Piscinibacter gummiphilus: one gene and its partner. The protein of the gene in region 2 interacts with the protein of the main gene of each other region in a pairwise test. Links are inferred from orthologs where the notes say so. Each region holds a gene or a part of one and is shown on either strand. Other genes may lie near its edges.

What was found. Proteins that work in one complex are often made in the same cells at the same time.
Region 1: the proteins of A4W93_RS13025 (region 2) and rlmB interact in binary tests that used the Escherichia coli proteins (3 or more experiments, as listed by UniProt). The link is inferred for Piscinibacter gummiphilus from one-to-one orthologs.

Annotation. Positions count from the first base shown.
Region 1 is NZ_CP015118.1:2,129,751-2,133,674, reverse strand. Bases 651-3,634 are described here. They hold rlmB (23S rRNA (guanosine(2251)-2'-O)-methyltransferase RlmB), read right to left. Parts: upstream 2,520-3,634; coding sequence 1,782-2,519; downstream 651-1,781. Other genes in these bases: A4W93_RS09680 (response regulator), read right to left, coding at 2,915-3,634; A4W93_RS09685 (response regulator), read right to left, coding at 2,548-2,913; A4W93_RS09695 (DUF302 domain-containing protein), read right to left, coding at 1,037-1,531; A4W93_RS09700 (chromate transporter), read left to right, coding at 651-1,046. Also shown: A4W93_RS09705 (chromate transporter), read left to right, coding at 1-510; more of A4W93_RS09700, read left to right, coding at 507-650; more of A4W93_RS09680, read right to left, coding at 3,635-3,924. UniProt on the Escherichia coli protein: Specifically methylates the ribose of guanosine 2251 in 23S rRNA.
Region 2 is NZ_CP015118.1:2,915,475-2,919,413, forward strand. What follows is about bases 311-3,309. They hold A4W93_RS13025 (NAD(P)H-hydrate dehydratase), read right to left. Parts: upstream 2,553-3,309; coding sequence 1,068-2,552; downstream 311-1,067. Other genes in these bases: rnr (ribonuclease R), read left to right, coding at 311-1,061; A4W93_RS13030 (FAD-dependent oxidoreductase), read right to left, coding at 2,549-3,309. Also shown: more of rnr, read left to right, coding at 1-310; more of A4W93_RS13030, read right to left, coding at 3,310-3,892; A4W93_RS13035 (amidase), read right to left, coding at 3,892-3,939. UniProt on the Escherichia coli protein: Bifunctional enzyme that catalyzes the epimerization of the S- and R-forms of NAD(P)HX and the dehydration of the S-form of NAD(P)HX at the expense of ADP, which is converted to AMP.

The DNA of each region.
Region 1 (3,924 bases), 790 kb from region 2 along the record:
ACGCTGCTCGCACTGCAGGGTTTCGGCGGCGTGCTGGCGGTGGCGCAGCACGAACTCGTCGAACGGCAGCGCTGGCTCACGCGCGACGAGTTCCTCGAGATGCTGTCGGTGGGCCAGGTGCTGCCCGGCCCCAATGTCGTGAACATCTCGCTGATGATCGGCGACCGCTTCTTCGGATGGCGCGGCGCCGCGTCGGCGCTGGTCGGCATGCTGGCCGCGCCGCTCGTGCTGATGCTCGCGCTGGCGATGCTCTACGGCCGCTTCGCGGACGACCCGCGCGTGAGCGGCGCGCTGCGCGGCATGGGCGCGGTGTCCGCCGGCCTCGTGCTCGCGATGGCGTGGAAGCTCGTGGGCAGCCTGAAGAAGAACCCGCTCGGGCTCACGACCTGCCTGGCGCTCGGGGCCCTCACCGTGGGGCTCGTGGTCGGCATGCGATGGCCGCTCGCGTGGGTGCTTGCCGGTCTGGGCCCGATCGCGATCGGGCTCGCCTGGTGGAAGCTGCGGCCATGACGGTGCCCTTCCACACGGCCGACCTGCTGCCGCTGTTCCTGCACTTCGTGATGCTGAGCCTGCTCGCCGTGGGCGGCGCCATCACCACCGCGCCCGACATGCACCGCTACCTCGTCGGCGAGCAGCACTGGCTGACCGACGCGCAGTTCACCGCCTCGGTCGCCCTCGCCCAGGCCGCGCCGGGCCCCAACGTGCTGTTCGTCGCCGTGCTGGGCTACAACGTCGCGGGCCTGCCGGGCGCGTTCGTGACGATGGCCGGCATCATGCTGCCGTCCACCACGCTCGCGCTGTGGGCCACGCGATGGGGCCGCTCGCGCCGCGAGACCCGCGGCGTGCGCGCCTTCACGCTGGGCCTGGCCCCGCTGACGCTCGGGCTGCTGCTGGCCACCGGCTGGGTGCTGACCGAACCGGCGCGCGACAGCCCCGGCGCGATGCTGCTGGTGGGCCTGTCGACGGTGGTGATGGCCCGCACGCGCCTCAGCCCGATGTGGCTGGTGGCACTGGGCGCGGTGGCAGGGGCGGCGGGCTACGCCTGAGTGGCCGCCGGATCGGCTGCCAAGGCTTCATCGACCACGATGGGCAGGTCGGCCAGGTCGTGGCGCACTTCCGGCGTCATGCCATCGGGGATCTCGTCGAACGCCCCGTCGGAGAACCAGACCTCGGTGGTGCCACCCAGCCCCTGGCGCACGGTGACGCTGAGCAGCAGGGCCGGCGGGCCGTTGGGTCCGTCCATGGACACGGGCGTGCCGCCCTGGGACGACTCCAGCACGATCACGAGCTGGGGCAAGGCCTGTTCGCGTTCGGCCCCGGTGGGGGCCGTCTGTTGAAGGCGGGCGAGCACGGGCAGGCCATGGCGCAGGGCCGAGGCCTCGATGCGCGACACGGTCTCTTCCACGCTGTAGCGGCTGACCCGGGTGTGGGACGGACGCTCTTCCATGCCGACGGCACGGGTTCCACCGCTCAGGGCCGCAAGGATCATCGCCGCCCCGCCTGTCATCCAGAAGCGAAATGGATTCTTCATGAGATCTCCTTCGCGCAGAGGTACGGACCATACGGTGGCCGAGGAAGCCGATCAAGCGCTTCCTGTTTGCCGACTTGTAAAAGTTTGTTTCCTAGGGATCCGAGGTGCGCGTGCCTTTTTTTGTGGCACGCGGGCCCCCCCTCCTGCCGCACCGCAGCACCGGATTCGGGATGGCTCCAACCGACCCGGGCGCATGCCCTTGGTGCACGCAGGGACGCTGGGAATCGCGGCGCGGCGGAGGGGCTTCCGGTCAGCCCTGGCGGCGCTGGCGGACGGCCTCGTAGAGGCACACGCCGCTCGCCACGGAGACGTTCAGGCTCTCGACGGCGCCGGCCATCGGCAGGTGCACCAGCTCGTCGCAGGTCTTCGCCGTCAGCTGCCGCATGCCGGCGCCCTCGGCGCCCAGCACCAGCGCGACCGGGCCCGTGAGGTCGAGGTCGTAGAGGGACTGCGTCGCCTGGTCGGACGTGCCGATGATGCGGATGTCGCGCTCCTTCAGCTCGTTGAGCGTGCGTGCGAGGTTCGTGACCATGAAGTACGGCACCGTCTCGGCAGCGCCGCTGGCCACCTTCGCCACGGTGGCATTGACCCCCACGGCATGGTCCTTCGGCGTGATCACGGCCTGGGCGCCCGCGCCGTCGGCCACGCGCAGGCAGGCGCCGAGGTTGTGCGGGTCGGTGATGCCGTCCAGCACCAGCAGCAGCGGCACGCCCTCGACGGCGTCGAGGGTGTCGTCGAGCGAGTGGCTCATCGCGACGTGTTCCACCCGCGCCACGACGCCCTGGTGGCGGTGGGTGCCGCACAGCTTCTGCAGGCGGTCGTCGTCGCTGTCGACCAGGCGCACGCCGGCGTCACGCGCGCGGTCGAGGAACTGGCGCATGCGCTGGTCCCGGCGCGAGGCATCGAAATGGATTTCGGTGACGGACTTCGGCGCGGTCTTCAGCCGGACCGTCAGGGCGTGGAAGCCGAAGAGGATCTGTTTGCTCATCCCGGCATGGTAGCCGGGTGAGTCTCGGTCAGGCCATGACCTTGTCGACCACGGCCACCAGTTCGCTGTACTGGAAGGGTTTGGCGAGGTACGCATCGCACCCCGCGGCCAGGATGCGTTCGGCATCGCCCTTCATCGCGAGCGCCGTGAGCGCGACCACCTTGATGCCGGCCGTGGACGCGTCGCCCTTGAGCAGACGCGTCGCGGCGAGGCCATCGATGCCGGGCATCTGCACATCCATCAACACCACGTCGGGATGTTCGGCACGGGCCTGCACGAGGCCCGACTCGCCGTCGACCGCCGTGAACACGGTGTGCCCGGCCCGCTGCAGCAGCAGCTGCGCGAGCTTGAGGTTCTGCGGGTTGTCTTCCACCACGAGCAGTCTGGCCATCATGTCACTCCGTCACACGGCGCCGTTTCGCGAGGGCCCGGCGCACTTCCGCCAGGAGGCTCGCCGGCAGGAACTCCGCTTTCTCCAGCACCTGCTGCACCTGCCCGCCGAGGATCGATCGGTCCTCCGCGGTCAGCAGCTTGGCCGTCAGCACGATGATCGGGATGTCGGCCGTGGTCGGGTCGGCGCGCAGCGCCCGCACCACGTCGAAACCGGAGATCGTGGGCATCATCAGGTCGAGGATGATCAGCGCCGGCGCCTGCCCGCGGGCGAGGTCGAGCGCCTCCGCCCCGCCGTAGGCGCCCACCGGCTCGAAGCCCGAGGCCTCCAGGTGCTTGCTCACGAGCGTGACGGCCTTCGGGTCGTCGTCGACCACCAGCACCTTCGCACCGGTCCGCCCGTCACCGTTCAGGTCGATCGAGGCCACCGCGGCGATCAGTTCGTCGGGGTCGACCGGCTTCGTCAGCACCTGCGAGGCCCCGAGCGCGAACCCGCGCCGGCGTTCGTCGGTGACCGACACGATGACCACGGGGATGTTGCGGGCCTGCTCGATCTCCTTCATCTTCAGCAGCATGTCCCAGCCGTCTATGCCCGGCAGGATGATGTCGAGCACGATCACCGACGGCGTCAGCTGTCCGGCCATGTGCAGGCCTTCCTCGGCCGAGCGGGCCAGCTCGACGCGGTAGCCCTGCCCTTCGAGGTGGTTCACGATCATCGTGGCGGCCCGCGCGTCGTCTTCGACGACCAGCACCAGTGGCGCATCGGCCAACGGTGCGTGCACGGCGATCACGGCCTTGCCCGTCACGTCGGGCGCCTGGCGGATCTGTTCATCGCTCGGCTCGCGCCACGGCAGCACCACCGTGAACGTGGAGCCCTCGCCCGGGATGCTGGTCACCAACACGCCCCCCCCGTGCAGTTCGGCCAGTCGCTTGACCATCATCAGGCCGAGCCCGGTGCCGGCGTACTTGCGGGACAGCGACGAATCGATCTGCACGAAGGGCTGGAACAGACGCT
Region 2 (3,939 bases):
CCGATGCGCACCGCCTCATCGAGGAGGCCATGCTCGCGGCGAACGTGTGCTCGGCCGACTTCATCGCGACGAACAAGCACCCGTCGCTGTACCGCGTGCACGAAGGCCCGACGCCCGAGAAGAAGACGCTGCTGCAGAACTACCTGAAGGCCCTGGGCCTCGGGCTCTCGATCAGCGACGACCCCGAACCCGGCGAATACCAGGCCATCGCCGCCGCCACGAAGGACCGGCCCGACGCGCAGCAGATCCACACGATGCTGCTGCGCTCGATGCAGCAGGCCATCTACACCGGCACGAACAGCGGGCACTTCGGGCTCGCGTACGAGGCCTACACGCACTTCACGAGCCCCATCCGGCGCTACCCCGACCTGCTGGTCCACCGTGTGATCAAGGCGCTGCTCGCGGGCAAGCGCTACAGCCTCGTCACCGGCACCGTCGAAACGGCCGCGAAGGCAAAGAAGGGTGCGCACGCCGAAGGCGAGCAGTGGGAGGTCACCGGCGCGCATTGCAGCGCGAACGAACGCCGGGCCGACGAGGCCTCGCGCGACGTCGAGGCGTGGCTCAAGTGCCGCTTCATGCGCGAGCACCTGGGCGAGGAGTACGCCGGCACCGTCACCTCGGTCACGAGCTTCGGCCTCTTCGTCACGCTCGACTCGCTGTACGTCGAAGGACTGATCCACATCACCGAACTCGGTGGCGAGTACTTCAAGTTCGACGAGGTGCGCCAGGAGCTGCGCGGCGAACGCTCCGGCGTGCGCTACACGGTGGGCGCGCGCGTGCGCGTGCAGGTCATCCGTGTCGACCTCGACGGTCGCAAGATCGACTTCCGCATGGTGCGCGAGGGCGAGGATCCCGCGACGGCCCCGCGTGCCCGCCGGGGCGAGAAGGCCGCCGAGAAACACGCCAGCGCCGTCGCCGAACTCGCGTCGGTGAAGGAGACGGACCGTGCCGTGAAGAACGCCACCAAGGCGCGCAAGACGAGCGCGGCCGGCCATCCGGTGAAGGCTGCCAAGTCGGCGGCCCGCAAGACCGCCGGGGGCAAGGCGCCGCGCCGTCGCTGAGGCGTTTCAGCGGCGCGACAGGGCGTGCAGGGCCTCGACGAGGTCCGCCGCCCGCAGCGGGGTGAGCGGGCTGCGGTCCGCCGCCTCGCCGTGCTGCCACGTGCCTCGTTCGGCGGCTTCCACGGCCGTGAGGCCGTGGGCTGCCCACAGGCCTGCGATCCAGCCCGCCAGCACGTCGCCGGTGCCCGCCGTGGCCAGGGCCGCGTTGCCGGTCGGGTTGATCGCCGGTGCCGTGTCCGGTGACGCGACGACGCTGCCGGAGCCCTTCAGTACCACCACGCACGCGAACCGGCGGGCGAGCTGGAGCGCGGCCGCGAGGCGGTCGCGTTGCACCGTGGCCGTGTCGGTGCCGAGGAGCCGTGCCGCTTCGAGTGGATGCGGCGTGAGGACCGTGCCGAGGCCGAGGCCACCGCGGGCCGTGAGGGCCGCCTGGAGCGTCGGGTCCGTGGCCAGCGCGTTCAGCGCGTCGGCGTCGAGCACGAGGCGTTCGGACACGGTCAGCAGCCGGGGCAGGGCGGCGGCGATCGGGTCGCCTCCGCCGCAGCCGGCCACCACCGTGGCCGAGGCGGGCAGCGCCGCGCGCCGCTCGGACGGGCGGAACATCAGTTCGGGCCGCACGAGGTCGTGTGTGAAGGCGTTGTCGTCGAGCAGGTCCACGTGCACCCGCCCGGCACCCGCCGCGTGCGCGGCGCGGGCGGCCAGCACCGCGGCCCCGGCCATGCCGTGGCTGCCGCCCACCACCAGCACGTCGCCGAAGCTGCCCTTGTGCTGGGCATGCTGGCGTGTGGTGGCGACCGGCGGCGCCGGCAGCCAGGCCGTGGCGGGCTCGTTCCCCCGTGGGGTGTCGAGGTCGTCGAACCAGACCTCTCCGGTGTGGTCGCGGCCCGCGCCGGTGAACAGTCCGGGCTTGAGCGTCAGCAGGCTCAGCGTGTGCGTGGCGTGCACGCAGTCGGGGCCGAGCGGCTGGCCGGTGTCGGCGTCGAGCCCGGACGGCAGGTCGATGGCCAGCACGGCGCACGGCTGGGCGTCGAGGTGCCGCACGAGCGCGGCGAGGTCGCCGGCCGGCGCACGGGTGGCGCCCACGCCGAGCAGGGCGTCGATCGCGAGGTCCTGCGGGCCGAGCGGTGCGGGCAGGCCGGTGCCGATGGGCACGCCGGCCGCCACCGCGCGCTGGTGGGCCGTGCGGGCATCGGCCGGCAGCCGGGCAGGATCCGCGAGCAGCGTGACCTCGACGGCGATCCCTGCCTCGTGCAGCAACACGGCCACCTCCAGGCCATCGCCGCCGTTGTTGCCCGGGCCTGCCGCGATCCAGACGCGTCGCGCGTGGGGGGCGATGGCCCGCGCGAGCGCCGCGACGGCGCGGCCCGCCCTCGACATCAGCGTGAAGGGCGGCAACGCCGCCTGGGCCGCGTCCTCGACGCGGCGCGTGGCCTCCCGCCCGAACAGCGGCTCGCGCTGCGGGAGAGGGCGCAGGCGCCGCAGCCGGCTCATCGTGCGAGCCGTTCGATGCCGAGGCCGTCGATCTCGACCTCGGGTGACCGCGCGGCCAGCGCGTCGGCCACGAGGCGCGCGGAGCCGCAGGCCATCGCCCAGCCCGCGCCGCCGTGGCCCAGGTTCAGCCAGACCCCCGGGATGCCGCTGCCGCCGAGCACCGGCGGGCCGTCGGGCAGCATCGGGCGCGCGCCGCTCCAGCGCTGCGCCTGGCTCACGCGGGCCGCGCCCGGGAACCAGTCGTCGAGCACCTGGTAGAGCCGCGCCAGTTCGTCGGTGTGGCCGCCCTTGGGCGGCGGGCCCATGCGGGCGCCTCCCGAGACGCGCAGGCGCGACCCGAGCCGGTTGATCACCACGCGGTGCCGGTGGTCGGTCACGGCCGACTTCGGGCCGATGTCGGGGTGGGCCTCGTGGTGGCGGATGGGCGTGGTGACCGACTGCCCGTACACCGCGGCCATCGGCAGCTTCAGGCCGTGGGGCGCGAGCAGCGGGTTCGACCCGAGCGCGGCGCACACCACGACGGCGTCGAACGTTTCATCGACGGGGCCGTCGAGCGGCACGGTGGGCTGGAACGCGGGGGTGTTCGGCGTGTCGCCGTGCGAGGCGATGCGGCTCGTCGTCTCCTCGTGGGGCGAGTGCATCACGGTGAGAACCGGGCGGCGGCCCGGCTCGAGCGACTGCACGGTCGAATGGAAGCGGAACTCCGCACCCATCTGCTCGGCCGCGGCGCGCAGCAGCAGCGCGAACTGCCGGCAGTTGCCCACCTCGTCGGCCGGCAGGTGGATGCCCGCGTGCAGTGGCGTCTCGGTGTTGAGGCCGGGTTCCACGGCGAGGCAGCCCGCCGCGTCGAGCGTGTCGAAGCGGATGCCCTGTTCCGTCAGCAGCCCCAGCGCGGGCTGGACCTGGTCGAGCTCCTTGCGTGTGCGCAACAGCACGAGGTGGCCGTCGCTGCGCTCGTAGTCGAGCTTGAGCGACGCGGCCAGGCCGTGGAGGCGGTCGCGGCTGTAGGCGGCCAGGCGCTGCATGCGCAGCTGGTTCGTGCGGTGTGCGGCGGGCTTGCCGGCGCGCCACCAGCGCCACATCCAGCCCCAGGCGCCGGCGTTCGCGCCCACGCGCCACGGGTTGCGGCGGTCCGTCAGCGTGCGCAGCAGCCGTCCGGCCGAGCCCGGGCCGGTCCAGGGACCCACGGCCCCGGGCGACGCGAGGCCGGCCTGGGCGAAGCTCGATTCGACCGCGACACTGCCGCGGCGCTCGAACACGACCACCTCGTGGCCGTCGGCGGCGAGTTCGTATGCGGTGGTGACGCCGACGACGCCGGCTCCGATCACGGCGACCCGCATCAGGCGGCTCCCGCGCCGGCCAGCGCCCGTTCGATGGCGAGCGAGGT